Caballeronia sp. TF1N1: one gene and its partner. The protein of the gene in region 2 interacts with the protein of the main gene of each other region in a pairwise test. Links are inferred from orthologs where the notes say so. Each region holds a gene or a part of one and is shown on either strand. Other genes may lie near its edges. The genes, in order: LDZ28_RS17385 and ileS.

The links.
Region 1: the proteins of ileS (region 2) and LDZ28_RS17385 interact in binary tests that used the Escherichia coli proteins (3 or more experiments, as listed by UniProt). The link is inferred for Caballeronia sp. TF1N1 from one-to-one orthologs.

What each region holds. Positions count from the first base shown.
Region 1 is NZ_CP084627.1:728,342-743,482, reverse strand. Bases 8,182-11,084 are described here. They hold LDZ28_RS17385 (sugar ABC transporter substrate-binding protein), read right to left. Parts: upstream 10,238-11,084; coding sequence 9,125-10,237; downstream 8,182-9,124. Other genes in these bases: mtnA (S-methyl-5-thioribose-1-phosphate isomerase), read right to left, coding at 10,970-11,084; LDZ28_RS17380 (class II aldolase/adducin family protein), read right to left, coding at 10,302-10,973; LDZ28_RS17390 (sugar ABC transporter ATP-binding protein), read right to left, coding at 8,182-9,050. Also shown: bcsA (UDP-forming cellulose synthase catalytic subunit), read right to left, coding at 1-1,793; LDZ28_RS17415 (hypothetical protein), read right to left, coding at 2,549-2,734; LDZ28_RS17410 (ABC transporter substrate-binding protein), read left to right, coding at 3,184-4,815; LDZ28_RS17405 (DAK2 domain-containing protein), read right to left, coding at 4,817-5,443; LDZ28_RS17400 (dihydroxyacetone kinase subunit DhaK), read right to left, coding at 5,456-6,466; LDZ28_RS17395 (ABC transporter permease), read right to left, coding at 6,508-7,509; more of LDZ28_RS17390, read right to left, coding at 7,506-8,181; more of mtnA, read right to left, coding at 11,085-12,049; mtnK (S-methyl-5-thioribose kinase), read right to left, coding at 12,066-13,334; LDZ28_RS17365 (GntR family transcriptional regulator), read right to left, coding at 13,386-14,081; LDZ28_RS17360 (hypothetical protein), read right to left, coding at 14,294-15,141. UniProt on the Escherichia coli protein: Part of the ABC transporter complex RbsABC involved in ribose import. Binds ribose. Also serves as the primary chemoreceptor for chemotaxis.
Region 2 is NZ_CP084626.1:611,930-627,571, reverse strand. What follows is about bases 12,217-15,620. They hold ileS (isoleucine--tRNA ligase), read left to right. Parts: upstream 12,217-12,588; coding sequence 12,589-15,420; downstream 15,421-15,620. Other genes in these bases: lspA (signal peptidase II), read left to right, coding at 15,420-15,620; LDZ28_RS02820 (bifunctional riboflavin kinase/FAD synthetase), read left to right, coding at 12,217-12,498. In the rest of the region: ispH (4-hydroxy-3-methylbut-2-enyl diphosphate reductase), read right to left, coding at 1-517; LDZ28_RS02875 (peptidylprolyl isomerase), read right to left, coding at 520-975; DNA repair protein RadC, read left to right, coding at 1,170-1,916; rpmB (50S ribosomal protein L28), read left to right, coding at 2,186-2,419; rpmG (50S ribosomal protein L33), read left to right, coding at 2,431-2,598; nadB (L-aspartate oxidase), read left to right, coding at 2,790-4,388; nadC (carboxylating nicotinate-nucleotide diphosphorylase), read right to left, coding at 4,408-5,289; quinolinate synthase NadA, read right to left, coding at 5,286-6,413; LDZ28_RS02840 (acyl-CoA desaturase), read right to left, coding at 6,592-7,788; LDZ28_RS02835 (mechanosensitive ion channel family protein), read right to left, coding at 8,016-9,392; LDZ28_RS02830 (RsmB/NOP family class I SAM-dependent RNA methyltransferase), read right to left, coding at 9,392-10,705; purN (phosphoribosylglycinamide formyltransferase), read right to left, coding at 10,702-11,352; more of LDZ28_RS02820, read left to right, coding at 11,503-12,216; more of lspA, read left to right, coding at 15,621-15,642. UniProt on the Escherichia coli protein: Catalyzes the attachment of isoleucine to tRNA(Ile). As IleRS can inadvertently accommodate and process structurally similar amino acids such as valine, to avoid such errors it has two additional distinct tRNA(Ile)-dependent editing activities.

The DNA of each region.
Region 1 (15,141 bases), on a different replicon or contig from region 2:
AGCACGCCGATACACGCATTGAGCAGCACGAGATTCAGCACACTCCACGCAACCGACGAAGCGATCACGCCGCGCTGCGTGTCGCCGTCGATCAGACGCCATACGCCGACGATGGCGGAAATCAGCACGCCGAGATACATCGCGTAGAACGGCCCGGCGAGTTCGGAAATCTGATCCGCGTCGCTTTGCTCGCCCTTGGGCGTCACGTTGAAGGTGGGCGCGCGCGGATTGAGCAGCACGGCGATCACGCCGCGCAACGAGAACAACGACAGCAGCATTTCGTAGACTTCGGAGATGAGCGTCCAGCGATACTTGCCGAAGAGATAATCCGTCGTGAGGATCACGCCTGCCATCTGCGGCAGACCGTATGCAAAGAACTCGGGCAGCGTCGCGTTATAGAACTGCAAACCGAACAGCAGATACAGTGCGGGCGCGAGCAGAAACACGACGCGCGCATAGCAGAAGAACCAGAAGAACGCGTTCGAAAAGTAGCAGATGCGCTGCGCGAGCTTGAGCCCTTTCATGCGCAACGGATTGCGAAAGAGAAGAAGCTGGATCATGCCCTGCGCCCAGCGCACGCGCTGCACGACGAAGCTCGCGAAGGTTTCCGGCTGCAATCCGGCGATCAGCGGTTCGTTCAGATAGGCGCTCCGATAGCCGCGCGCGTGCAGCACCAGCGCCGTTTCCGCATCCTCGGTAATCGACGTGCCCGTGATGCCGCCAATCTCCATCAGACACTTGCGGCGCAGCACCGCCGCCGAACCGCAGAAGAACGATGCGTTCCAGAAGTCGAGACCGCGTTGAATCACCGAGTAGAACATCTCGTTCTCGGGCGGCATCTTGCCAAACATGCCGAGGTTCTTTTCGAGCGGATCGGGATTGCTGAAAAAGTGCGGCGTCTGCAACAGGAACAGCTCACTGTCGCGCTGAAAATGACCGACGGTCTTTTCGAGGAAATCGGCGGTCGGCACGTGATCGGCGTCGAAGATCACGATGAGTTCGCCGCTGGTTTTGGCGAGCGCCGCGTTGATGTTGCCCGCCTTCGCGTGCTCGTTGCGCTCGCGGCTCAAGTACTGTGCGCCATGCCGCGCGGCGAGCAGGGAGAGCGTCAAGGCGCGTTCCTGCGCGGCTGCAGCCTTGACCGGATCGGTCTGCGTGCGCTTTTGTTCGGTGCCGCCATCGTCGAGTAAGTAGACGTTCACGCGCTCGCGGTCATAGCGCATGTCGAGTGCGGCGCGCAGCGTGATCTCGAGCATCTCCGGCGGCTCGTTGTACGAAGGCACGTAGACGTCGACGGTCGGCAGCGGGCCGGCCGAGCGGTTCAACGGCACGCCTGGGCGCTCCAGCGCCCGGCTATTGACGAACAGACCGCCCAGCGTCAGCACGATGCCGTAGAGCTCCGCGCCGTACATCATCATCATCAGGATGAAGTCGGCGAAACCGTTATAGCCAAGTGTCGAGGTGGTGCGCCAGCAGACGTAGCGCATCGAAAGGAAAGCGGAACACAAGAGGAAGAAGAGCCGCGTGTGTTCGATGAAACGCGAGCGGCGCAGCACGACCATCACGGCGAGCGTGGCGAACGCCAGGCAAAACTGCGCTTCGAGGTCGATGCGAACCATCGCCAGCACGGCGACGACCGCGAATGCCGCGACGCATGCCACGACGATGACCCAGGTCGGCAAGCCGCCGGGCCGTCGAGGCGGTGGCGCGTGTTCGACACCGACGCTCGGCATCTCGCGCGCGGGCGGCCGCAATGCACGCGGCGTGAAATTCAACCTGGTCGCTACACTCATTAATCTCGCCCGCGTTGATTCGAATCAAGGCACGGGTCCTTAAGACCGTGCGTTGCCGGATTGGCATCGGCGCGTTCCGCCCACACGGAGAAGAACCAAGGAGAACAAGGCGCCTGATTCACTTAACGGCAGGTCGCAAGAAATCCTGAGCAAACGTTTCCTGGGAAAGAGCGGTTTCGGTTTGAAAATGATTTTTATATGAAAGAAGTACCGACATCGGCTTGTGAAAAGCGTGCGCACGGAGGGCACCACGACATCTTTCTCCTGCCATTGCCCGATGGCAAACGCAGCCTGAATCACGTCGCCTTCACCGTTCGCGACATCCACGAAGTCTTTGGCGGCGGCTTGAATATCAGCCGCCGCGGCTGGGCCACGCAGCTTGAGCCGGGACGGCATCCGGTTTCATCGGCGTACTTTTGGTATTTCAAGAATCTATCCGACCAGCATCCGCGCATTCGGCTGCGGACTTGGCGGCGCATGGCTCAAGGTGGCCGCGATCTTCGCGCCGGCGCTCGTCGGCAAGACGCTGCTCGGCGGCCAAATGGACCTCGCCTTCTATGCGCTCGGCGCGGTGCCGTTGCTGGCCGCGCTGGCGGTGCATTTCCTCGGAATCGAAACCAAGGGCCAGGTGCTGGAGCAGTTGGAGGCGTGAGGCGCTCAGGCGGCGGTCATTGGCTTGAGATTCGCCATCGAATTCCAATGCCCGCCAGTCGGTGAAACGAATCAACGGCCGCAGATGGAAGCGGCCGTTGCGTTTAATCGTCGAACCAGCAGTGCTCGTTCGGATCGACGCTCAGAAAATCGATCATATCCCTCAGGAAATCCAGTTCAAGCGCTTCGAACTCGCGCGTGCCTGCTGCGACGTCGTCGGGATTGAGCTTGCCTCGCGCCTTTCGCAGCGCGGCGACAGCTAAAGCGACGGATTGAGTATTCCCGTGCAAGGCGCTGCCGGGAGCGAATGGGAGAGAGGTTTTTGAGTTCATGTTCACGATTACGGCAGGCTCGCGTGAAACGTGAGGCCTGTTTTCTCGAAAGCGCTGATTTTTTACGGCACCCGATGGGTAAGCCTAACTTGGCGCGCATCGTCGGCTTTACTTGCTTGCGTTCGACGCGACGGTTTCTTCGCCAAAGGCCGCATCTGCTTCAATAGATAAAGCTTCGATGGTGACACAGATAATTCACTCACGTTCTACAACGTAAAGCGATAAAAATGTGATCCATCGTCGGTCGCTATTAGACATTAGTCTCATTATGTTGGACGCTCGGCTATAAATCCGAGCAGCGACACCACTTCCCGATCAGCGCGTCACGCAATTACGCTCGACGACTCAGAAGCCAATCCCTTGCTAAAGTACGCCTCATCCACTCATCTCCATCCCAGCGAGGCACAATGGTTAAAGCTCCGACTCGAAGAAGCGCACGCGCTCTGTGCGGTTTTGCCGTCTCCCTTCTCGCCGCGTTCATCGCCACGCCGCAGACCGCATCGGCTCAAAGCAAGACCCTCGTCTTCTGTTCCGAAGGCAGCCCCGCCGGATTCGATGCCGCCCAGTTCACCACCAGCACCGACTTCGACGCCAGCGCGCACGCCGTCTACGACACGTTGGTCGAATTCAAACGCGGCACGCTCGACCTGACGCCGGGCCTCGCCGAAAAGTGGGACGAGTCGCTCGATGCCAAGACCTTCACCTTCCATCTACGACGCGGCGTGAAATTCCAATCGACATCGTGGTTCAAGCCCACGCGTGATTTCAACGCCGACGATGTAGTCTTCACGTTCAAACGCATGATCGACCCGAACGATCCGTTCCAGAAGGCGCACCCGGTGAGCTTTCCGTATTTGACCGATCTCGGCTACGACAAGAACATCGCATCGGTCGAGAAGCTAGACGACAACACCGTGCGCTTCACACTAAAGACGGCCGATGTCGTTTTCGTGCGCAACATCGCCATGGAGTTCGCGTCTATTCTTTCCGCCGAATATGCCGCGCAATTGCTCAAGGAAGGCCGGCCGGAGGACATGAATCAGAAGCCTGTCGGCACCGGCGCTTTCGTGTTCCGCGATTATCAAAAGGACGCGACCATTCGTTACGACGCGAATCCAAGCTATTGGAATCGCAAGGACGTGCATATCGACAAGCTCGTCTTCTCGATCACGCCCGATGCCGCCGTGCGCGAACAAAAGCTCGCGAGCGGCGAGTGCCAACTCACCTCGTTCGCGCGCCCTGCCGATATCGTCGAGGCGAAAAAAAATCCGAAGCTCACGGTGTTGTCGGGCGTGGGCTTCAACGTTGCCTATGTGGGCTACAACACGACGCACAAGCCGCTCGACAACGTGACGGTGCGCCGCGCGCTGGACATGGCGATCGACAAGCAGGCGATCATCAAGACCGTCTACGAAGGCGCGGCCACGCTGGCCACGAACCCGATGCCGCCTTCGCAATGGTCGTATAACAAGGCGCTGAAAGACGCACCGCACGATCCCGCGAAGGCGCGCGAGTTGTTGAAGCAAGCGGGCTTTCCCGATGGCTTCACCATTACGCTATGGGCCATGCCCGTGCAGCGCGGCTATAACCCGAACGCGCGACTGATGGCGCAACTGATTCAATCGGATTGGGCGAAGATCGGCGTAAAGGCGAATATCGTCAGCTACGAATGGGCCGAATATAACAAGCGCGCAAAGACCAATGGCGAGCACGACGCCATTCTCTACGGCTGGCTAGGCGATAACGGCGACCCCGACAACTGGCTCGGCACCACGCTGGGCTGCGATGCAGTGCATGGCAGCAACATGGCGAAATGGTGCAACAAGCAGTTCGACGATCTCTTGGCTAAAGCGCGCCTCATAACAGATCAAAGCGCGCGCACGAAGCTTTATGAAGAAGCGCAAGTCGTCTTCAAGGATCAGGTGCCGTACACACCGCTTGCGCACGCCAATACGTTTCAGCCGATCTCGAAGCGCGTGCACGGCTATCTGATCAGTCCGCTTGGAGGCCATCGTTTCGACGGCATCACGCTGGATTGATTCAACTGGCGACCGCTTCGCGCAAGGCCTGCAAAAAGCGCACGTAAGCGGTCGCACCAGGGTCAGCGTGACCGATGCTGCGTTCTTGCACCCACGCCGCGCGACCCTTTTGCGATTGCTTCGAGGCCGTAGCCGTTACCTGCGCTTGCGCAGTCGCGATCATGGCATCGAGCAACTCAGTCGCGCTGCCTTGCGATGCTTCGAGCGTATCGAGACTCGGCACGAGTGCATCGAGCACGGTCTTGTCGCCGACCTGACTCTTGCCACGTTCGATGATGCGCGCAGCCACCGCGCGTCCGATGCCAAGCGCCTCGTCGCGGCTCACCGTGTCCTTGCCGTTCATCGCCTTGCCTGCCGCGAGCAAGCCGCCGCCGACGAGCGCTGCAAACGTAGATGGATTCGCTGTCGAGAACGCCTTGCCCGTAGCGAACAATACGTCGGTAAGCGAGGCGTCATCGTTCAAAGCGGCAAGCGCCTTCACGATGGCAATGGACCCTGATTGCACCGTGATGCCGAGATCGCCGTCGCCCAAAGCGGCGTCGAGGTCGCGTAACTCGTCGGCATGCGCGGGCAGCGCGCTTAGCGCACGCGTCAAAATGGCGCGCAGTTCCTGTTTCGATACGCTCATTGCGCACTCCTCTTACGATGCGGTGCCGTCGCGGAAAAATGGCGAACTCGCGGGCGCTTCGAGCAGCGCTTCGAGTTCGTCGTCGAGCAGCATCACCGTGATCGATGCCCCCGCCATTTCCAGACTCGTTACGTATTCGCCGACATACGAGCGCGCTATTTTCAGGCCCTGATCGGCGATGAGTTGCGAGGAACGGCGATACAGCAAATACAGTTCTTCGAGCGGCGTCGCGCCGAGGCCGTTCACGAGTATCGCGAGCTTCGATCCCTTAGGCGCGTTCAGATCGCCGAGAATCTGACCGATAAGCCGCTCGGCGATGGCATCGGCCGTTTCGAGCTTGCCGCGATGCGTTCCCGGTTCGCCATGAATGCCGATACCGATTTCCATCTCGCCATCGGGCAATGTGAAGGTCGGCTTGCCTGCCGCGGGAAGTATCGTCGGCGAGAGGCCCACGCCCATGGTCCGGCAATGGGCATTCGCCTTGCCGCAAATGCGCGCGACCTCATCGAGCGAATCGCCGCGTTCAGCGGCGGCGCCCGCGCATTTGAACGCGAACAACATGCCCGCGACGCCGCGCCTGTCGGCCGCACGTTCCTTCGGCGCGGATGCTACATCATCGGTCAACACCACTGTCTTGATGTCGATGCCTTCGGGTTCGGCCAAGTCGGCGGCAAGGTCGAAATTCAGGACGTCGCCGCCATAGTTGCCGTATACGTAAAGCACGCCCGCGCCGCCATCCACTGCCTTGGTCGCTTCGAATATCTGTTCCGCCGAGGGCGATGAAAACACGTTGCCCACGGCCACGCCACTGCAAAGCCCCTCGCCGACGTACCCGAGAAAGCCGGGCAAATGCCCCGAGCCGCCGCCTGTCACGATTCCCACTCTGCCTTCCTTGGGCGCGTCCTTGCGCACGAGCGCGCGTTTGTCGTCCGTCGCGCTCTTGATCCACGCGGGATGAGCGATAAGCAAAGCCTCGATGATTTCGTCGACGAAGACATCGTGCTGGTTAATGATTTTCTTCATGTTGTGCTCCTCCGGTTTTAGGGTGCGTTGCAAGAACACGTCTAACGCTTGCGCCGCTGACTAAGCGCGTCGAGCAAGACAGCCGCGAAAATGACCCCACCTTGAATGAATTGCGTCCAGAAGGGATTCACGCCGAGTAGCGACAAACCCACGTTGATCACGCCGATCAGCACGACGCCGATAAAGGTGCCCACGATCGAGCCACGTCCACCCGCAAGCGATGTCCCGCCAATCACGATAGCGGCGATCACCTGCAATTCGAGTCCGTTGGCCGCGGACGGCAAGGCGGAATTGAGCCGTCCGGCAAGCACGATCCCAGCGATGGCAGCAGTTACGCCGGCCAGCATGTAGGTGAAAAAAACCACGCGGCGCACGGGAATACCGGCAAGACGCGCAGCTTCCTGATTGCCGCCGACTGCAAAGACCTGATGCCCAAACGTGGTCTTGCGCAAGAGCACATGGCCTATGGCGAAGATCACGAGCATGACGATCATCGGCATGGGCAAGCCCGCGACGGTCTTCGCGCCGAAGGCCGTGAAGGCGGTGGGGAAATCGAACTTCGTGCGGCCATCGGATATGGCGAGCGTGAGGCCGCGCGCCATGGCCATCATCGCGAGCGTGACGATGAAGGGCACGAGGCGCAACCACGACACGGCAAGGCCGTTGAGCGCGCCTGCCGCGGCCCCGACCGCAATTGCGACGCATAACCCTCCAACGCCGAGACCGACGGCGCCTGGGCTCGATCCTGCCATGACCGTGGCCGCGACCATGCCGCTCAACGCAACGAGCGATCCGACCGACAGATCGATCCCCGACGTGATGATGACGAACGTGCCGCCTACCGCCGCAATGCCCACCACCGAGACCTGCACCATGATGTTGGTGAGCGTGCTGGTCGTCAGAAACTCGGGCGATGCAATCGACAAGGCGATGCAGATGATGACGAGTGCGGCAAACAATGGCCCGATGCCGCTCCTCAGTTGGCGAATCACGCGGCGCGAGAGCGCCTCCGAGTCCTCGCGGTTGGCTGCCGTGGAGGTCATGCGCCTGCTCCTGTTGTAGCCCATTGAATGACAGTTTCAGAGTCCGCTTTGTCGCGCGGTAGCTCCGTCACGATGCTGCCGCGATACATCACGAGCACGCGATCCGACATGCCGAGCAACTCCGGCAACTCGGAACTCACCATGACGACCGCTGCGCCCGCACGCGCCATCGACACCATGTGTGCGTAGATTTCGGTCTTCGCACCCACGTCGATGCCGCGTGTGGGTTCATCGAGCATGATGACCACGGGTGCTGTCGCCGTTGCGCGGCCAAGAATGACTTTCTGCTGATTGCCGCCGGAAAGCGTGCCGGTGATCTGCAACACCGAAGACGAGCGAACGCCGAAGCGCGTGCTTGCTTCCTGCGCCAGCTTGCGTTTCTTGGCGCGGCTCACGAAGCCGCCGCTCGCAAGCGCTTTAAGGCTCGACAGTGCGATGTTCTCTTCGATGTTGGCATCGAGCACGAGCCCTTCGAGCTTGCGGTCCTCCGAGGTATAAACGAGGCCGTGACGCACGCCTTGAGTGGGCGAATGATTCGTGACCTTCTTGCCCTTCACGAAAATCTCGCCACCGGTTGCGGGCAGCGCGCCAAAGATCGTCTTGAGCAATTCGGTGCGTCCTGCCCCGGCAATGCCCGCTATGCCCAGGATTTCGCCCGAGCGTACCGTAAAGCTCGCATTGCGCAGCAACGGCGCGCTAGCGAGATTGCGCACTTCGAGCACGACATCGCCATAAGGACGCGGCTCCCACGGATAGAACGATTCGAGATTGCGCGCGACCATTGCCTGCACGAGTTCGGCTTCGGTCCATTGCGACATCGGACGCGCGCCGACCGTCGCGCCATCGCGCATCACGACGGCGGAGTCGGCGAGTTCGAACACCTCTTCCAGATGATGCGAAATGAAGATGATGCCCATGCCCGAGGCACGCAGCCGCCGCACCACGGCATAAAGATTGGCGATGTCCTGGCTCTGCAGCGCGGCCGTGGGTTCGTCCATGACGAGAATTCGGGCATCGCGCGTCACGGCTTTTGCTACTTCCACGAGCTGCCTCTTGTTGAGCGGCAGATCGCCGAGGCGCATCCACGGCGGCACGTTGTCGAGTCCCACGCGATCCAGCGCTTCGCGCGCAAGCTGGTTGGCCTCGCGTTGCTTGACGAAGCCGTTCCTTGCAGGCATGCGGCCAAGGAATAAATTTTCCGCGACCGTCATGTCGTTGATCAGCGAGAGCTCCTGATAAATCACGGCCACGCCTGCATCTATTGCCGCGTTGGTGCCGCGCGCAAGCGGTACGCCGTCGATCTCGATCGTGCCTTCATCCGGCTCATACGCGCCAGACAAGGTCTTCACGAGCGACGATTTGCCCGCGCCATTCTCGCCGACGATAGCGAGCACATGGCCCGTTCGCAGTTCGAGGCTGACGCCGCGCAGCGCCTTGACGCCAGGAAAACTCTTGACGATGCCTTGCATGCGCAATAGCGGCGCGGACGCTTCGAGCGGCGCCTGCGCTTGCGCTTCCGTTTCGACTGTCATGTCGTGCATTCCGTTAGCGGGCAACGCGCTAGAGCTCAAACGCTTGAACGCTTGAAGTCTTAAGCGTGTGCCCGCGGCTTGCCTTACTGTTTGACTTCCTCTGACCACAGCCCGTACTTCTTGGTCTCATCCGAATCGATATTCGATTTGTCGATGAGCAAAGTCGGCCAAGCATAGTTCGCCGGAACGTCCTTCTTGGCGTTGTAGTCCGCAATGAACTGCAGCGACTTGGCGGCCATCTGAATGGGGTTCTGCGAGATGGTCGCGTCCTGCTTGCCCGAGCGAATGGCGGAAAGCGCCTGCGCCGTGCCATCCGCGCCGATCACGAGAATGTGCGCTTTATCGCCGAGCGGCTTATAGCGGCCCGCATTGTCGATAGCCTTTTCCGCACCCACGGTGTTGTCGTCGTTGGCGCCGAATACCGCGTCGATTTGCGGATATTTCTGCAGGATATTGGTCATCGCGTTAAGCGACTTCTCCTGGTCGAATGCGCCTTCCTGACGCGCAACCACCTTGATGTCGGGATACTTCGCCATTTCGTCGCTAAAGCCTTTCTCACGGTCGGTGGCGGCGGTCGTGCCGACAAGGCCGATCAAATCCACCACGTTCCCTTTAGCCGAACCGTAGCGTTTGGTCAGTTGATCGACAATCCACTTGGCGCCGATTTGACCGAGCGCGACGTTATCCGACGCAACGAACGAAGTCACCTTGCCGCCATCCGACCCACGATCGAGCGTGAAGACCGGAATGTTCATCGAGTTGGCTTTCTCGACAGCCGGAATGATGGCCTTGGAGTCGATAGGATTCAGCACGAGGGCAGTCACGCCTTGACTCAGTAAGTTGATGGCGTCGTTGACTTGCTGTTGCGCGTCGCCATTGGCATTGGTCTGGACGAGATCGAAGCCTTGCTCCTTGGCGCCCTTCTCCACGCCGGCCTTGAGCCCGACAAAGAACGCATTGTTAAGCGTTGCAATCGAAAAGCCTATTTTCGCCTTGCCGCCCGCGGCAGCGGCCGGCGCCGGTGCGCTTGCGGGAGCGCTCGCGGCTTCGCTCGAACTCGCGCCCGAACTGCTGGCGGTCGAACTGTTGTCGCTCTTGGAACAACCGCTAAGCGCGGCCGCCGCGCATAAAAAAACCGCGCCGGTCGATTTGCCGAACGTGCCCCATCCGTCGAATCTTGCTGAATTCCAGGCCATAGCTGTCTCCGTTGTAGGATTTATTCATTACGATGCAAACGACTATTTCCTCAAGGCAAGCGCGCTAAGAATCTTTCTTGTCGCGCCGGCCATAAGTCTTGAACTTCTCCAACACTTCATCCATCTGCTCCTCCGAAAGAAGCGGCGGAGCACCCAACTGACAGGCGAGAAGATATTGCTTGGCAAGCACTTCCACTTCATGCGCGAGCCACACGGCGCGCGCAAGATCGGTGCCGAGCGCGATCACACCATGATGCGCGAGCAGACACGCACGCCGGTTCAGAAGCGCGGCTAAAGCGTGATCGGAAAGAGTTTGCGTGCCAAAGAGCGCATAAGGCGCGCAGCGAATGGAATGTCCGCCGGCGGCCGCGACCATGTAGTGCACGGCGGGAATATCGCGTCCATGAATGGCGAGCGCCGTGGCCGCAATGGAATGCGTATGCACGACCGCGTGCATGTCTTGCCGTGCTCGAAGAATGTCGCGATGAATGCGCCATTCCGAAGACGGGCGAGCCGTGCGCAGCACGCTCGCGTCGTCACTGACATCTAACGGCAGCCACACCATCATGTCTTCGTGCATCTCACGCGCAGCAACGCCGCTCGGCGTGATGAGAAAGCCGTCGTTGAAGCGCGCGCTGACGTTACCCGAGGTTCCCTGATTGATGCCGAGCCGCTCCATTTCGAGCGAGGTCTCGACAATACTCCGGCGCAGCGCGCCTTCATCCACCGCGCTCATGCGGCATTACCTTCGGCTGCGAAGAAACCACGCAACGAACGTTCGAAAGGCGCTTTCACGATACCGCGCTCCGTGATGAAGCCCGTGACGAGTTCATGCGGCGTGACATCGAATGCGGGATTGCGCGCGTTGATGGCTCGCGGCGCAATAGGTTGTCCTGCAAGCGATGTCACCTCTTCTTCGCGACGTTCTTCTATCTCGATCTGCGCGCCGGTCGGTGTGCGGAAGTCCAGTGTGGACGAAGGACAAGCCACGTAGAACGGTATGCCGTAGTAATTCGCTGCGATGGCCACGCTCAGTGTGCCGATCTTGTTGGCGAAGTCGCCATTTGCCGCAACCCGGTCCGTGCCGACGATCACGAGGTCCACCAGTCCATGCGACATGATCGAAGCGGCCGCGCTATCCACGATCAGCGTTACATCCACGCCCGCCTGCTGCAGTTCGAACACGGTCAGGCGCGCGCCTTGCAAAAGCGGCCGCGTCTCGTCCGCGAACACCTTGAACGCAATGCCTTCGCGATGTGCGGCATAGATCGGCGCGGTGGCCGTGCCTAAGCCTGTGGTGGCAAGCGCACCTGCATTGCAATGCGTAAGCACGCCGCTGCCCGGTTCGATAAGCGGCAGACCATGCATGCCGATACCTTCGCATAGCGCCTGATCTTCCGCATGAATCTGTTTTGCCTCATCCACCAAAGCTTCGTAAAGCGCCTTCGAGTCGCTTGCGTTGCATGCGCGCGCGCATTGCAGCATGCGTCTCAATCCCCAACTCAGATTCACCGCCGTGGGGCGCGCGGTATCGAGCCAGCCCGCGCGCCGTTCAAGCTCGGCACGAAATTGCGTCAAGGGCAAGTCGCGCGCGTCCTGCATGGCGACGCACAATCCGTATGCTGCCGCGACGCCGATGGCAGGCGCACCCCGCACGCGTAATTCGTGAATGGCTCGCCAGACGGCGGCTGCATCGGCGACATGCTCCACCACGATTTCATGCGGCAGGCGCGTCTGATCGAGCAGCAGGAGATCGCCATCGCGCCATTCGATCGTCGGGGCAAGCGTGGGGAACAAGGACTGCGCAACCATGGAAGCTCCGAGTGGACTATGCATGTGTGATTGTTTCGCGCTGAACCTCGCGCGCAAGCATGACGACCTGTTCGATACTGCCAAGCGTCGCGCGCTTGACCAGCAGGTCTTCCGCGCAACGCAGACAGCGCACTTCGATACACGCCCTCGCCTGAGCATCTGGAATGCGCGTGATGTCCGCGACCTTCGCCATGCCGACGATGCGCCGAATCATCTTGCAGCCAGCGAAGCCGAGCGTATCCGCTAGCAGCCGACGCATGAAGTGCGCGCGATAACCTTCGACAGATCGCGCTTCTGCGTGACCGCCTATAAAGCCGCGTCCGCTACGGCTTTCATGCTCGCGCCACAGCTTTAGAAATTGCGCGCTAAAGCCATTCCAGACCTCGGCCACTTGAACGAGCAACCATTCCTGATAGCCGGAAGGATCTCGATCGTCTATACGGCCATGCCAGTCGCGCGAAAAATACGCGAGCAGCAGGTTTGCGAGCACCGCGCCGATATCGAAGCCCATCGGTCCGTAGAACGAGAACTCCGGATCGATCACGAAGGTTTCGTCTTCGTTGACCATGATCGAGCCGGTGTGCAGATCGCCATGCAGCAAGGTCTCGGCGTGATTCATGAACGCCCATTTCATGTCGCCCGCGGCAATGCGCAACGCTTCGCTGGTCCTCAGTCGTTCAAGCGATGACGCAGGCAATGCGGCGCTGTACACGTTTGACGGATGATCTTCGAAAGGAAACGTAAAGACGAGATCCTCGGTGATCTTGCACAACTCGGAATTGACCGCCGCGCTCATGGCCTCTTTCTTGATGTCCGGCGCAAGAAACAGATCGGACCCGTGGAAAAGCGTGTGCGCAAGATACGTCGACAGATGCGCGGCGAGCTTCGGATAGACGACGCCATCCATCAGGCCTTGCCGCAAAATGCGATGCGAGGCGAGCCTTTGCATCACCATCAGAAAGCGCTTGCCGTCGGCGTGATACACCTTCGGCACATGCCGCGGACATAGCGCGCCGAAGCGGCGTAACGCCGCTACCTCATGCTCCATGCGCTGACACGACAACGGCCACGTCTTGCCGACGAGCCTTAAAAAAGGCGGCGCCTGCTTGACGACGACGCTGCGTTCCGGCGCCTTCGTGTTCGTCACGAAGTACACATAGTTCAGGTTGCCGTCGCCAACTTCGGCCACTTCCAGGTCATGCGGCTCGCCAAGCAGCGCACGTATCTCGGGAATTGCACCGAGATACGCGGCGAGCTCGCTTGCGGTAAAAGCCTCGAACTCCATCGGTGTCTCCTCCGATGTTGCTTCTGGTGCGCGTCTCAACGCAAGATTGTCTTAGCGACGCTTGCGCACCAGATCGAATTTGAAAATGCTCGTGTTGTAGTAGTCGTTGCTATAGCAGAGCGGTTCCCCGCTCTGATCGAAATCCACTTCGTCCAGCAGGAGAAACAAACCGAAGCCGTCTCCGAGTTCCGGCAGATCGCGCGGCGTGAGGATGGTCGGCTGTATCGACGTATGCGTATGCGACAGACGCCGGCCCGTGCGCGCGAACATGCCGAAAAGCGATTCGCCGACTTCACCGTCCGCTGCATCGAAGAGCGTCTTCGGAATGGTGTCGATGCAATAGGCGGCTACGGCGTCGTCCGCGCGGCGCACGCGTTCGATACGTACGCACGGCGCCCCAAGCTCGATGCCGAGTCTTTCTGCCAAGCTCTCCGATGCCGCAATGGTATCCATCTGTATGCGACTCGTTGAAGGCACGGCGCCGACGCTCTTGATCATGTCGGTTACGGACATCAGATCATCCAGACCGCCCTGCAACTTCAGCGAAATTTGTCTGATGAAGGTGCCGCGACCTTGAACCCGAGACAGCAGACCATGCGAGATCATCTGAGCAACAGCTTCACGCAAACTTGAACGGCCTACCCCGAGCAATTCGCAGAGTTCCAGTTCCGTGGGAATCTGATCGCCCGGCTTGAGCTTGCGCTCACGGATCATGGTCAGGAGCGACTCTTGAATCTTGTCGCTCATTGAACGCTCTACGCTTAGACGCATGTTGCTCTCTTCGGTAGCATGCAGTCAAATATACATCAGACATCAGATGTTTTTCTTAGGACTTTCCCTTGGATATTTTGTAGGCTCAATAGCTGGTGATAACGATGAACGGCTATGCGGTTGCAGCAAGGCCATAATCATTTGCTTGCCGCGTCTGACTTGTTGGCGCGTTGCACTGCGCCAAGAATTCATGGCTTCCACTGGTACATCAGAATCTTGGCGCGTGCATCGTCTTCCAAGAGAACGTCGTATTCACCATTGGCCCTTAGCGTGGCGCTGATACCCAGTTCCACATCGACATAGCCGCTAGTCAAGCCTACGTTCGCGCCCGGCGACATGCAGCCAACGTGTGCGCCGGTGCGCGCGTCGTACACATAAACCTTCTGCGTGAAGAGGCCCGCAACAAAGAGGTAATTGCCCGCTGTCGCAAGTCCCACGGGCGTGATTACGGGGTTGGCCGTCGTGTCCCAAGGCAGCGCGATGAGATAGGTCATGACGCGCGGCCCGCGAGTCCAGTTGTCGTAACGCGCGAGATATGGGCCGGCCTCTTTCCAGCGCGCGGCATCATAGGGAATGGTTTGCGTGAAGCCCGATATATACATCGTGTCGGTTTCAGGCACGTATAGCACTCGGCCAATGCGCGTGAAAGGCGCTGGCATCGTATAAGTCTTCGCCGATGTATAGGTGTAAAGCGGATTGCCCAAGGCATCGAAGCCCTGCAGCGGCATTTCTCGTATGCCGCTCGTCGGGGTACCGAACCATACGTTGCCAAGGGAATCGACCCAGATGAAGCTGTTGCCTATCAGACTCCCCGTCGATGGATTGCCTATGAATTCGCTCGTGTCGAGATGGCCGTCGCCATTGATGTCGCGCCACATCCATTCGCCATAGGCCGGTTGATTCGCTGGAAAACCGCCTGAAATATAGGACTCGGCGAACATGACCGACGGTATTGCCGTATAACCGTGCGCAGCGTCGAAGCGATGCACATAGAGCTGATGCGAATATGGATCGAGCGTGAATAGATACGGCCGGT
Region 2 (15,642 bases):
AGGCAATGCGGTCAGGATTGGGCAGATCGAGCTTCAGGACGTCTTCGATATCTTCGACGAGATGCATGCCCTCGCCCGACTGGCCCATCGTGCCTTCGACTTCCGGATGGCCCTTGTGGCCGATCATCACGATGTCGAAGCCTTCCTGGCGCATTTTCGCGACTTCCATGTGCACCTTGGTCACGAGCGGACACGTGGCGTCGAACACGCGCAAACCGCGCGCTTCGGCTTCGCCGCGCACCGCTTTCGACACGCCGTGCGCGCTGAAAATAAGCGTGGCGCCTTCGGGCACGTCGTCCAGTTCCTCGATAAAAATGGCGCCCTTCTTGCGCAGGTCCGACACCACGTAGGCGTTGTGGACGATTTCATGCCGCACGTAGATGGGCGCGCCGAACAGCTTAATGGCCCGCTCGACGATCTCGATCGCGCGATCCACGCCGGCGCAAAACCCGCGCGGCTGCGCGAGCAGGATCTCGACGTCGGTATCGATCTCGTTGAGGCTTTCAGTCAGGCTCATGGCTACAGAATTCCGATGATTTTCACTTCGAAGGCCAGCGACTGGCCGGCGAGCGGGTGATTGAAGTCGAAAAGCGCCGACGTCTCGCCCACTTCCTTGAGCACGCCCGCGTAGCGCCCACCGTTGGGCGCGTTGAATTCGACGAGATCGCCGGGAGAAAAATCCTCACCGATCATGCTGTTTTCGCGCAGCGTCGCGAGCGACACGCGCTGCACGAGCTCCGGATTGCGCGGCCCGAACGCTTGCTCCGGCGTTAGCTGAAAGGTCGAATGGTGGCCGACCTTCATTCCCAGCAGAATCTCTTCCAGTGGCGGCGCGAGTTGGCCTGCGCCGAGCAGGAGGGTCGCGGGCTTGTCGGTGAACGTGTTGACGATGTCGGCGCCATCGGCCAGTGCGAGCCGGTAATGAAGCGTGACATGCGAACCGGGTTTCACCTCGGAGATATCGATGATGCTCATGAGTATTGGCTGTGACGGTTCAGTCGGAAGCGGGACGTGCGCCTGGCGCGATACTTCGGGCCGCGTGGCGGGGCGGAGCGCGCGCCGAAACCGCTATTGTAAGACAGAGTTGGGAAGCGCCGCGCTTCGCTCGAGCGGCGTAGGTGCGGTGTATCTCGCAAAAATACAGCCTTAAGATGGCCTCAGGGGAAGGAATGTCCGCCAATTTTGAGATTCTGATGCGTGAAATGGAAGCCGGCCCCGCGCTGCCGAAGCCCGTTTCCGTTCTGCCAATTTCCCAGTGGGACAAGACGGACAAGCCGCGCGAGCGTCTGTTGCAGTCCGGCGGCGACTCGTTGAGCGACGCCGCGTTGCTCGCCGTATTTTTGCGCACAGGATTGCCGGGCAAAACGGCAGTCGATGTGGCGCGTGCGCTGCTGCGGCGCTTTGGCTCGATTCGCGGCGTGCTCGACGCGTCCGCGCTTCAGCTCCAGGAAGAGCGCGGCGTCGGCGAGGCGCGCGCGGCCACGCTTTTGGCCGTGTCGGAACTGTGTCGACGGGCGCTCATCGAGAAGGCGCGCGAACGCATGCTGCTGAACTCGCCGGGCGCGGTGGAAGACTTTCTGCGCCTGAGAATCGGCACTCAGCCCAACGAACTTTTCCTGTGCATCTATCTCGATGCGCGGCATCAACTGATCGATGCGCACGTGGAAGCGAGCGGCTCGCTCACGCGGGTGGCGGTGTATCCGCGCGAGATCGTGAAGCGTGCCTTGCATCTGAACGCGGCGGGGCTGATCGTGGCGCATAATCATCCGTCTGGCGGCGTGGAGCCTAGCGCGAACGACAAGAAGCTCACCCGCACGCTGCAAGACGCGCTGAATCTCATCGACGTGAAATTGCTCGATCACATGGTGGTCGCGGGCAATGAAATTTTTTCTTTCGCGCGTGAGGGCTGGCTTTAGGCGTGAGGGCTGGCTTTAGATTTGACCCGAAGCAGCCGAGGCTGACTAAGATAAGGACGAACGGGCTTGATATTGCTACGTTTTTCCTGCTAGAATCCACGATTCGTTTTCTCAACCCACCTGTTTCGGGCTTACGTCGTCCTCATTGGCATAACCGTGCTGCCAACTCCCCGTTCAAGGCAATCGGGCGAATTTGAGGTATCGATTGCGGGATTCCCCCAAAATCGAGCGTTTGACTTCCGGACTCAACGTGTTTTAGGAGTGTCCTCATGGCACGCGTATGCCAAGTAACTGGGAAAGGCCCGATGTCGGGCAACAACGTTTCCCACGCAAACAACAAGACCAAGCGCCGTTTCCTGCCGAACCTGCAGAACCGCCGTTTCTTCGTTGAAAGCGAAAACCGCTGGGTGCGTCTGCGCGTCTCGAACGCCGGCCTGCGCCTGATCGACAAGAACGGTATTGACGCCGTGCTCGCAGACCTGCGCGCACGCGGTGAAATCTAAGGAGCACGCACATGGCCAAGGGCGCACGCGACAAGATCAAGCTGGAATCGACCGCAGGTACGGGTCACTTCTACACGACGACCAAGAACAAACGCAACATGCCGGAAAAGATGCTGATCAAGAAGTTCGATCCCGTCGTCCGCAAGCACGTTGAGTACAAGGAAACCAAGATCAAGTAAGCGCTTGATATTGAGAGCCTGACAAAGACACGAAAAGCCCCGCACACGCGGGGCTTTTTGTTTGTGCGCGCGATTTTTCTTCTTTCGCTTTCACACGTTCGCGCGCGGGTTATCCGTGCCGGTTGGGTGGCGAGCGCGTTATGCTTGCCGGCTTGCAGTCATAAAAAGCACATAGACGGAGATCGAGCAGCATGAATTTCGATGTAGCGATCGTGGGAAGCGGGCTCGCAGGCTTGAGCGTGGCGTTGAACCTGGCCGAAACGCGGCGCGTCGCGATCATCGCCAAGCGTGCGGTGAGTGTCGGCGCGAGCGACTGGGCGCAAGGCGGCATCGCGGCCGTGCTGGATTCGGCGGACAGCATCGACAATCACGTGCGCGATACGCTCGTCGCGGGCGCCGGACTTTGCGACGAAGCGGCGACGCGTTTCATCGTCGAAAACGGGCGCGCGGCAATCGAATGGCTGATCGAGGAAGGCGTGCCCTTCACGCGCGATGTCTCCGCGGAACTCGGCTTCCATCTGACGCGCGAAGGCGGCCATAGCCATCGGCGGATCATTCATGCCGCGGATGCCACCGGCCACGCAGTCGTCACGACGCTCAACGAGCGCGTGCGCAATCATCCGAACATCACGGTTCTCGAAGACCATACCGCGATAGATCTGATCACGTCCGACCGGCTCGGCTTGCCGGGGCACCGCTGTCATGGTCTCTACGCGCTGGATCTCGCGAGCGGACGAACCGTGACGATTCAAGCGCCGCACACCGTGCTCGCCACAGGCGGCGCGGGCAAGGTTTATCTCTACACGACGAATCCCGACACGGCCACCGGCGACGGCATCGCGATGGCGTGGCGCGCGGGCTGCCGCGTCGCCAACATGGAGTTCATCCAGTTTCATCCGACTTGCCTGTTCCATCCATACGCCAAGTCGTTCCTGATCTCCGAGGCCGTGCGCGGCGAAGGCGGCGTACTGCGTCTGCCCGACGGCACGCGCTTCATGCCCGCGCACGACGAACGCGCCGAACTCGCACCACGCGACATCGTCGCGCGCGCGATCGACTTCGAAATCAAGAAGCGCGGCATCGATTGCGTCTATCTCGACATCAGCCATCAGCCGCGCGCGTTTCTCGAAGAACATTTTCCGACGATCCTCGCGCGTTGCCGCGAATTCGGCATCGATATCGCGAAGGAGCCGATTCCCGTCGTGCCCGCCGCGCATTACACCTGCGGCGGCGTCGTGACGGACCTCGCGGGCCGCACGGATCGCGCGGGACTTTATGCGGTCGGCGAGACGTCGTACACAGGTCTGCATGGCGCGAACCGGCTCGCCAGCAACTCGCTGCTCGAATGTCTGGTGGTCGGGCGCGCGACGGCCGAGGCGATCGAGACGGAAGGTTATTCAGCGGGCTGCCATGCGCCGCTGCCCGACTGGGACGAAAGCCGCGTTTCCGATCCGGACGAAGAAGTCGTCGTCGCGCACAACTGGGACGAGTTACGGCGGCTGATGTGGAATTACGTGGGCATCGTGCGCACGGACAAGCGGCTGGCGCGCGCGCAGCACCGGCTTGCGCTTTTGCGCGACGAAATCCACGAGTACTACGCGAACTTCAAGGTCAGCCGCGATTTGCTGGAACTGCGCAATCTCGTGGATGTGGCGTCGCTGATCGTTGAAAGCGCGTGCTCGCGACGCGAGAGCCGCGGGCTGCACTTCAGTCGCGACTGGCCGGCGACTTTGCCGAAAGCGCTTCCGACAGTGTTGATGCCGCCGGCGGCGAGGCGGCGCGCGGTTTAGATGTCGACGCGCAGCAAGCTTACTCTTCGATCAAGCGCATTGAAAAATCCGTTGCCCGCACGTCCTTCGTCAATGCGCCGATAGAGACGCGGTCCACGCCCGTCTCCGCAATCGCCCGCACGGTCTCGAAATTCACGCCGCCCGAGACTTCGAGCAGCGCCCTTCCCGCCGTCACGCGCACGGCTTCGCGCATGGCGTCGAGCGTGAAGTTGTCGAGCAACACAGATTCCGCGCGATGCGCCAACGCGGTTTCAAGCTGCGCCAGCGTTTCCACTTCGATCTGAACGGGCACGCCTGCGTCGAGCGCGAGCGCGGCGTCCATTGCAGCGCCAACGCCGCCCGCCGCCGCGATGTGATTTTCCTTGATCAGAATGCCGTCATAGAGCGCGAGCCGCTGATTGGCGCCGCCACCCACGCGCACCGCGTACTTCTGCGCGAGCCGCAAGCCGGGCAGCGTCTTGCGCGTGTCGAGGATGCGCGCCCGCGTGCCTTCGATGGCATCGACATAACGGCGCGTCGCCGTTGCCACGCCCGACAGCAATTGCAGGAAATTGAGGCCGTTGCGCTCGGCGGTCAGAAGCGAACGCGCCTGGCCGCGCAGCAAGACGACCGGCGTATTCGCCGTCATGCGCTCGCCTTCGCGATACCGCCATTCGACTTCGATGCTCGGATCGACGCGACGCATCACCTCGTCGAACCACGGCGCGCCGCACAGCACCGCCTCTTCCCGCACGATGATGCGCGCCGTGCGACGTGTGTCTGCTGGCACGAGACGCCCCGTATGATCGCCGCTGCCGATGTCCTCGGCGAGCGCATCGGCGACATTGCGGGCGAGCGCGGCATCGAACGCTTCGCCGTACTGCGCGCGGATCTCCGCAAATAAAGGCGAATGGTTCGTCATGCGGGCCCCACGTTCGAGAACAACGTTTGATCCTTCGCGAGATCGCCGCTCGCCTGCACAGGCTTCTTGTGACGCGCGGCGAAGTCGAGCATGCGGTCGATCGGCACGCGCGCGCGCCCGGCAATAGCCGCATCGACGTGAATCTCGTTGTGGCCGCGCTCGAGCACATCGGCGAGATTGGCGAGGCCGTTCATCGCCATCCACGGACAATGCGCGCAGCTCTTGCACGTGGCGCTATTGCCGGCGGTCGGCGCTTCGATGAAGGTTTTGCCGGGCGCCGCGAGCCGCATCTTGTGCAGGATGCCGAGATCGGTCGCGACGATAAAGCGCTTTGCGTCGAGCTTGACGGCGGCATCGATCAGCTGCGTGGTCGAACCGACGACGTCCGCCAGTTGCACGACGCCTTCCGGCGATTCCGGGTGAACGAGAACCTTCGCGTCCGGATATTCGGCGCGCAAGAGCTCCAGCTCGATGCCTTTGAACTCGTCGTGCACGAGACACGAACCCTGCCACGAGAGCATGTCCGCGCCGGTCTTCTTCTGGATGTAGTTGCCGAGATGCCGGTCCGGCGCCCACAAAATCTTCTCGCCGCGCGCGTGCAGATCCGCGACGATTTCCAGTCCGATCGATGAGGTGACCATCCAGTCCGCGCGCGCCTTCACGGCGGCGCTCGTGTTCGCATACACGACGACCGTGCGGTCCGGGTGAGCATCGCAGAAAGCGGAGAATTCGTCCGGCGGACAGCCGAGGTCGAGCGAGCAGGTGGCGTCCAGATCGGGCATCAACACGCGTTTGCCGGGGCTCAGGATCTTCGATGTCTCGCCCATGAAACGCACGCCCGCGACGACCAGTGTCTTCGCGGCGTGATCGCGGCCGAAACGGGCCATTTCGAGCGAATCGGCGACGCAACCGCCCGTTTCATCGGCGAGTTCCTGGAGCTCGGAGTCCACGTAATAGTGCGCCACCAAAACCGCCTCTTCCCGATGCAACAGCGCACGGATTCGCGCCTTCATTTCGCGCTTCTCTTCGGCGGACGGCGCGTTGGGAACACGTGCCCACGCCTCGCCTACGCCGCACGTCAGGCCATGCGGCCGGTCGTATTCGACGCTCCTGATCGCTTCCATTGTTTCTGTCTCCTGTGTCCGCGCGAGTGTCGTGCCGGCGCTGACTTGTATCGATGCGCTGCCCGGCCACGCTGCAAACCCAGCGCCGCGACAAAACGCGAAATCCGCCGCCCAAAAACAAAGACCCCGCCAGAGCGGGGTCTTGTGACGTCATCAAATTTTAACGGATATCGCGATATCAGGCGTAGCGTCGCAGGCGCATCGCGAAGTCTTGCAAAGCCTTGATGCCGCTCTCTTCCGCACGATGGCACCAGTCCTGCAATTGCACCAGCAGTTGCTCGCGCGACGCATTGGAGCGGTCCCACATTGCCGACAGGTCCTTGCGCATTTCGATATACGTGCGCAGCTTCTGGTTGTCCGAGAACAGTTCCGGCAATTGCTTGCGCTGCGGCTCGTCGAGACCGTCTTCTTCCTTATGGACCCACTTGCGCGCACCGCGCATCAACTGATATTTCTCGCGCGCACCGGCTTCCTTCAGCTTCGACAGTTCCTGTGCGTATGCGCGCTTGAGCGCCTTGCCGTAGCGCGCCATCACTTCGTAGCGGTTCGCGAGCACGGCTTGCAGCGTGTCGTTGTCGAGCACCGACTTGCTGTCCGCCAGACGCGGTGTGGGCGCGACCTTCTTCACCTTGGCGAGACCCACGGCCGACAACATGCGGATATAGAGCCAGCCGATATCGAACTCGTACCATTTGTTCGACAGCTTCGCCGACGTGGCATACGTGTGGTGATTGTTATGCAGCTCTTCCCCGCCGATCAGGATGCCGAGCGGGAAAATGTTCGTGCTGGCATCGGCCGAATTGAAGTTGCGATAACCCCACCAGTGCGCAAGACCGTTGACCACGCCGGCTGCCCAGAACGGAATCCAGATCATCTGCACGGCCCAGACCGACAGACCGACGATGCCGAACAGCGCGACGTCGATAACCATCATGATGCTGATGCCGAGGATCGGATAACGCGTGTAGAGATTGCGTTCGAGCCAGTCGTTCGGCGTGCCGTGACTGAACTTGCGCATGGTCTCTTCGTTTTTAGCTTCGACGCGATAAAGCTCGGCGCCTTCGAGCAGCACCTTCCAGATGCCGCGCGTTTGCGGGCTGTGCGGATCTTCTTCGGTTTCGCACTTCGCGTGGTGCTTGCGGTGGATCGCCGCCCATTGGCCGGTCAGCATGCCGGTGGTCGACCAGAGCCAGAAACGGAAAAAGTGACTCGCGATCGGATGCAGGTCGAGCGCACGATGCGCCTGGCAGCGATGCAGATAGATCGTGACGCCAGCGATGGTAACGTGCGTCATCGCGAGCGTGAACAAAATGATCTGCCACCAAGAAAAGTCGAGCAATCCGTTGGCGAGAAATTCGAGAGAAGAATTCAGCAAGGCAATTTACCTATCTAGCTGTGAAATTCGGAAAAAATGGCCGGTGCAAATGACGCTGAACACCGTGTTGGGCACATGAAAGAAACGCGCGCAAGTTCGATCGCATTCTACTGCATGCGTTCCAAGTCTTTGTCGTAAAGGTAGAATTTCTTGTATGGTAACAAAACGCGCAAAAACTCACGCGCCGATTTAATGCCTGTTGTCGATCCAAATCAACGGATCGAGCATCAAACCGGGGCTCCGGCCGGCGCTGCGGCGTCATCGCCGCGCCTTTCGGCATTTCCTACCGTGTCGACTGGTGCATTGCGCGCGTCGCCAACAATCCTTATCTCGCGTTGCGCGTAGGGGATTTCAATGCCGTTGTCACAGAATAACCGCCAAACACGACGATTTACCTGCGACTTGACGCCGCCCGTGCCCTTCGCGGCATCTTCGATCCAGAAACTCAGTTCCAGGTTGATTCCGTCAGCGCCAAAGCTGGCGAGCAACGCGGCGGGCGCAGGGTCCTGCAGCACGCGGTCGACATCGTGCGTGGCCTCCACGAGTAACAGCATCGCGCGTTCCACGTCGGAGCGATAACTCACCTGCACGGCAATCTTCGCGTTGCCGCGCGTCAGGAACGACGAATGGTTCTGTACCACGTCGGTGATGAGTTTTTCGTTCGGAATCAACGTTTCGATGCCGTCGAGTCCGCGAACGACGGTATAGCGCGTGCGAATCTGCGTGACCGTGCCCTGATAGTTGCTCACGTTGATCATGTCGCCAAGCCGCAGTGACCGGTCGAGCAGAATGATGAAGCCCGAGACATAGTTGCTCGCGATCTTCTGCAATCCGAAACCCAGCCCCACGCCGAGCGCGCCGCCGAACACGCCGAGCACCGTAATGTCGATGCCGACGATAGACAGACTCACCAATATGGCCGCGAGGATCATCAGTGCCCGCGCAACGCGGCCGAGCACGACCTTGAGATTGGCGTCGAGTGAGCGGGAGCGCATCAGCCGGTCGTCGAGCAGCGCGCCGGCCCACATCGCCACGATCAGCGTCACGCAGACCCACAGCATGCCCGAGGCAAGCGACAGCAACGTCATGTGCGCGTTGGCGAAATTGAAGCGCACGCTCGCCATCCAGCGCACGACGTCGTCCTGTATGCCCATTACGGTGAGCAGCATCACGACCCAGACGATGGTCGTGACGAGCTTTTCGAACAGAAAGAGGAGCGCGCCCGCCTCGTGCTCGGTGCCGTCGCGACTGAACACGCGGCGCGCGACGTAGAACATCAGATAGATGACGGTGATGCCCAACAACGGCACCAGCGCGAGCCGCAAGAACGCGGTGTGGATGAACGGCGCGAGCAACAGTTGCGCGGCCGTCACGAACACCGTGCCGAGCAGCGGAAAGAGCGCTTTGTTCAGGCTCTCCGCGCCGAAGCGCACCGCCTCGAAGCGCGACTGGCGGCGCGCATCCAGCCGCTTGCGCAGCAGCCGCGCGCACCACCACGCGACGACCAGCAGGCCGATCAGAACCGCAACCTGCCACAGCACCTCCGGTTCGCCGAAGTCGCGAAACAGGCGTTCGGAAAGATGCGTCAGGATGCGGTTCGGCATCAGCTTTCGGAAGGCGCTTCGTCTTCCGCCGCGGAAGCCTTCGGCGATTTTGCGTCGGGCACGCGTTCCAGCACGGCGGCGAAGAAGCCGTCGGTGCCGTGCTTGTGCGGCCACAAGGACAAGAACTCGCCCGTGTCGAGGTCGATGCGCTGTTCCGCCAGCACATCGCGCGCGGGCACGACACGGAAGTTCGGATGCGCTTCCAGGAACTGCTTCACCACGCCTTCGTTTTCGGCTTCGAGCATGCTGCACGTCGCGTAGACGAGACGTCCGCCGGGTTTGACGAGGCGCGCCGCGCTCGTGAGAATCGAGAGCTGCTTGGGCGTGAGTTCCGCAACCGTCGCGGGCGATTGCCGCCACTTCAGGTCGGGATTGCGACGCAACGTGCCCAAGCCGGAGCAGGGAGCATCGACGAGAACGCGGTCGATCTTGCCCGCGAGGCGCTTGATCTTCGCGTCGTGTTCGCTGTCGATCAGCACCGGATTCACGTTCGACAACCCGCTGCGCGCAAGACGCGGCTTGAGTTTGGCGAGACGCCGGTCGGAGACGTCGAACGCGTAGAGACGGCCGGTCGAGCGCATCATTGCGCCAAGCGCCAGCGTCTTGCCGCCCGCGCCCGCGCAGAAGTCGACGATCATCTCGCCACGGCGCGGCGCCATCAGCGAGCACAGCAACTGGCTGCCCTCGTCCTGCACTTCGATCCAGCCTTCCTGGAACGGCGCGAGGCGCGTGAGCGCGGGCTTGCCGTCCACGCGGACGCCGAACGGCGCGAACGGCATTTCGCCCGCGTCGATGCCGGCTTCGCTCAGCGCTTTCAAAACGACATCGCGGCTCGCCTTGATCGGATTCGTGCGCAGATCGAGCGGCGCCGGATAGTTCAGCGCGGCCGCGAGTTTGGCGAGTTCCTCGGCGTCGAAACGCTTGGCCATGGCCTCGTAGATCCACTGCGGCAAGTTCGTGCGTATGCGCACCGGCAAGCTCGCGGGATCGATCTTCGATACCTGCGCGAGCCATTGGTATTCGTCGGCCGAGACGTGCGGCTTGAGCGCGGTGAGACCGGCAGTCTGCATCAGTCCGAGCAGCGCGAGACGCCGCGCCTGGTTGCCGCTGCCGCTTTCGGCCAGATGCGAAAACTCCATTTTCCGGCGCAGCACGGCGAACACCGCCTCCGCGATCACGCCGCGCTCGCTGTGACCGAGCTTCGGATGCGCGCGGAAGAAACGGCTGGTCGCGGCATCGGCGGGACCTGAAAAGCGGAGTACGTCCGCCAACAGCGTTTCGGTTTGACCAATCAAAAATCCATGCAGCCTCATGCGCCCTCCCCGGCAATGTCGGCAAAGAGCCACTGTGGCTCAGAGGAACGAAGCGCGACGCGCTCTCCCTCGATGGCAAGACGCCCTTCCACGAACCAGCGCACCGCGCGTGGGTAAATCTCATGTTCGACGGCCAGCACGCGCTCGGCGAGCGTGGCGGCGTCGTCGCCGGGCAAGACCGGCACCGCGGCTTGCGCGACGATCGGACCATGATCCAGCTCGGGCGTCACGAAATGCACGCTTGCGCCGTGCACGCGCACGCCGGCATCGAGCGCTTGCTGATGCGTGCGCAAGCCCGCGAAACTCGGCAAGAGCGACGGATGCACATTGAGCATGCGCCCCGAATAGCGTTCGACGAAGGCATTTGTCAGAACCCGCATGAAGCCCGCGAGCACCACGCAATCCGGCTCGAATCGATCGATTTCCCGCGCGAGCGCGCCATCGAACGCTTCACGCGAGTCGAATTCGCGATGATCCACCACCACGCCTTGAATGCCGTTCTCGGCCGCGAAGCCAAGCCCGGCGGCATCCGGCCGGTTTGAAACGACCGCGCAAACGCGAGCCGGCCAGCCTTCGCGCGCGCAAGCACGCACGACGGCCTCCATGTTGCTCCCGCGTCCGGAGATCAGAATGACGATATTTTTCATTCGCGGATTTTATCATTCGGCGACGGCGAAAATCGTGCCAATCCGATTGACGAGCGCGCAGCATCCGGCCGCGCGCGCCCGTCGATGCGTGCGAGCGTTTATAATCTAACGCTTTGCGGCGCAAGCCCTGCCCACCCACCAACGTCTATCGTGAGAGTCTTTCGCGGCCTCCCCAATGCCGAAAGCCGGTCGCCTTGTGCGCTGACCATCGGCAACTTCGACGGTGTCCATCGCGGTCATCAGGCGTTGCTCGCGCGCGTGCGCGCCGCCGCGGACGCACGCGGGCTGCCGGTCTGCGTCATGACCTTCGAGCCTCACCCGCGCGAATTCTTCAATCCGGCGGGCGCGCCGCCGCGTATCGCCATGTTGCGCGACAAGCTCGAAGCGCTGCGCACGAATGGGGTGGATCGCGTGGTGGTCGAGCATTTCAATCACACGTTCGCGAGCCAGCCGCCCGACAAGTTCGTCGAAGACATCATCGTGAACGGGCTGCACGCGCGCTGGGTCATGATCGGCGACGACTTCCGCTACGGCGCCAAACGCGCGGGCGACTTCGAATCGCTCAAGGCAGCCGGGGAAAAACACGGCTTCGAAGTCGAGCAGATGGCAACCGTCGCGCATCCGAACGGCGCGCGCATTTCGTCGTCGTCGGTGCGCTCGTCGCTCGTCGCGGGCGACCTCGACGCCGCGCAACTCGCGCTTGGCCGTCCGTACGTCATCAGCGGCCACGTCGTGCATGGCGCCAAGCTTGGCCGCGATCTCGGCTTTCCCACGCTCAACGTGCCGATTGCGCACAAGCGGCCCGCGCTCGCCGGCATCTTCGTCGTGCGCGTGCATGGGCTTGCCGATGAACCCTTGCCCGCCGTCGCGAGTCTCGGCCTGCGCCCGACCGTCGACGACTCCGGCCGCGTGCTGCTCGAAGTCTTCGTGCTCGACTGGCACGGCGACGCCTACGGCAAGCTCGTGCGCGTCGAATTCCTGAAGAAGCTGCGCGACGAAGAAAAGTACGTCGACCTGGAAACGCTTTCCGTTGCCATCGCGAAGGACGTCGCCAGCGCGCGCGCCTACTTCGGCCTGCCGCCGGCAAGCGCGGCGGGCAGCGGCGCGACGGGCTTCGCCATTTCGGCCACCGACCGAATTAGGTGAGCGCGCGGCGCCCTTGCGCCGCCCGCTGCCCCGTTCTCGAATCACTGCGCGCGTCGGCGACGCCGTCTCACCGAATTCACCGAGTCACACATGAGCGACAAGAAACAAAAAGCTGCTGCGAAATATCCCGTCAACCTGCTCGACACCCCGTTCCCCATGCGCGGCGATTTGCCCAAGCGCGAACCTGCGTGGGTGAAGGAATGGCAGGACGAAAAAATCTACGAGAAGATTCGCGCCGCCAGCAAGGGCCGCAAGAAGTTCATCCTGCACGACGGCCCGCCGTATGCGAACGGCGACATCCATCTGGGTCACGCGGTCAACAAGATTCTGAAGGACATGATCGTCAAGGCGCGCAATCTCGCGGGCTTCGACGCGGTCTACGTGCCGGGCTGGGACTGCCACGGCATGCCGATCGAAATCCAGATCGAAAAGCAGTTCGGCAAGTCGCTGCCGGCCACGGAAGTCATGCAGAAGGCGCGCGCTTATGCGAGCGAGCAGATCGAGAAACAGAAGGTCGGTTTCCGGCGTCTTGGCGTGCTCGGCGACTGGGACAATCCGTACAAGACCATGAACTTCGCGAACGAAGCCGGTGAAATCCGCGCGCTCGGCAAGATCATGGAAAAGGGCTACGTGTTCCGCGGCCTCAAGCCCGTGAACTGGTGTTTCGACTGCGGCTCGGCACTGGCCGAAGCGGAAGTCGAATACAAGGACAAGACCGATCCGACCATCGACGTGCTGTTCGCGTTCGCCGAACCCGAAAAGACCGCGCAGGCGTTTGGTTTGCCCGCGTTGCCGAAGGCTGAAGGCGGCATCGTCATCTGGACGACCACGCCCTGGACCATTCCCGCCAATCAGGCGCTGAACGTGCATCCGGAGATCGTCTACGCACTCGTCGATACCCCGCGGGGCCTTCTGATCCTCGCGCAAGAGCGCGTCGAGGCATGCCTGCAGAACTACGGCTTGCCGGGCGAAGTCATCGCCACGACGACCGGTGCGAAGCTCGCGAACCTGCGGTTTCGTCATCCGCTCGCGGCGGCGCATCCGGGCTACAAGCGCACGGCGCCCGTGTATCTCGGTGAGTACGTGACGACAGAAAGCGGCACGGGCGTCGTGCACTCGTCGCCAGCGTACGGCGTGGAAGACTTCGTGTCGTGCAAGGCGCACGGCATGTCGGACTCCGACATCGTCAGCCCCGTCATGGGCGACGGCCGCTATATCGAATCGCTGCCGCTTTTCGGCGGACTGTCGATCTGGGACGCGAATCCGCAGATCATCGAGGCGCTCGAAGGCGCGGGCTCGCTGCTCAAGACCGAGAAGTACACGCACAGCTACATGCATTGCTGGCGCCACAAGACGCCGATCATCTATCGCGCGACCTCGCAATGGTTCGCAGGCATGGACGTGACGCCGAAGGACGGCGGCAAGACGCTGCGCGAGACCGCGCTGGAAGGCGTCGAGAACACGGCGTTCTATCCGTCGTGGGGCAAGCAGCGCCTTTACAGCATGATCGCGAATCGCCCGGACTGGACGCTTTCGCGTCAGCGTCAGTGGGGCGTGCCCATGGCGTTTTTCGTGCACAAGGAAACGGGCGAACTGCATCCGCGCACGCTCGAATTGCTCGAGGAAGTCGCGAAGCGCGTCGAGCAAGGCGGGATAGAAACGTGGCAGGCGCTGGACCCGCGCGAGCTGATCGGCGACGACGCCAACATGTACGAAAAGAACCGCGACACGCTCGACGTCTGGTTCGACTCCGGCACTACTCATTGGCACGTACTGCGCGGCTCGCACAAGGACTCGCTGCAATTCCCGGCGGACCTGTATCTCGAAGGTTCGGACCAGCATCGCGGCTGGTTCCATTCGTCGCTGTTGACGGCATCCATGCTCGACGGCCGCCCGCCCTACGACGCGCTTCTCACGCACGGCTTCACGGTCGATGGCGAAGGCCGCAAGATGTCGAAGTCGCTCGGCAATGGCGTCGATCCGCACGAGGTGGCGAACCGTCTGGGCGCGGAAATCATTCGCTTGTGGATCGCATCGACGGACTATTCCGGCGAGCTTGCGATCTCCGAGGAAATCCTGAAGCGCGTGACGGAGACGTACCGGCGTATCCGCAACACGCTGCGCTTCTTGCTCGCCAATCTGTCCGACTTCGACTTCGAGAAGAACGCGTTGCCGGTCGAAGACTGGCTCGAAATCGATCGTTACGCGATCGCGCTGTCGCGCAATCTGCAGGACGACGCGCTCGCGCATTACGAGAAATACGAGTTCCACCCGGTCGTCGCCAAGATCGCCACGTTCTGCTCGGAAGACCTGGGCGGCTTCTATCTCGACGTGCTGAAGGATCGTCTTTACACGACGAAGCCCGATTCACGCGAGCGCCGCAGCGCGCAGACGGCGCTTTATCACATCGCGCATGGCTTGCTGCGGCTCATCGCGCCGTATTTGTCGTTCACGGCGGAAGAGGCGTACAAGGTGCTCAAGCCCGGTCAGGAAACCATCTTCACCGAGGTCTATCACGCGTATCCGGAAGTGGCGAACGCGGGCGAATTGCTCGATACGTGGACGCTCATCCGCAACGCGCGCGGCGACGTGACGAAGGCGCTGGAAGAAGCGCGGACGGCCAATCTGATCGGCTCGTCGCTGCAAGCCGAGGTGCTCGTGCGCGCAAGCGGCGCGCGTTATGACGCGCTCGCCAGTCTCGGCGATGCGTTGCGCTTCGTGCTGATCACGTCATCGGCGGCGCTCGAGCGCGTGGCGAGCGAAGCGGAAGAAGGCGTGGACGTGAGCGCATCGAGCTATCTCAAGTGCGAGCGCTGCTGGCACTACTGCGCGGATGTCGGCTCGCACGCGGATCATCCGGGACTGTGCGGCCGCTGCTTCTCCAACCTTTTCGGCGCTGGCGAAACGCGGGGCGCGGCATAATGGTTCGAACGATGTCGAAACAAACTTCCGGTAGTGGCTCACTTGCGCCGTGGCTCGGCGTCGCGCTGATCGTCATTCTGTTCGATCAGTTGACCAAGATCGCGGTGCAGAAGATTTTCGCTTACGGCGAACCGCACGCGCTCACGCCCTTCTTCAACCTGTTCCTCGTCTATAACCGCGGCGCCGCCTTCAGCTTTCTCGCGGCGGCGGGCGGCTGGCAGC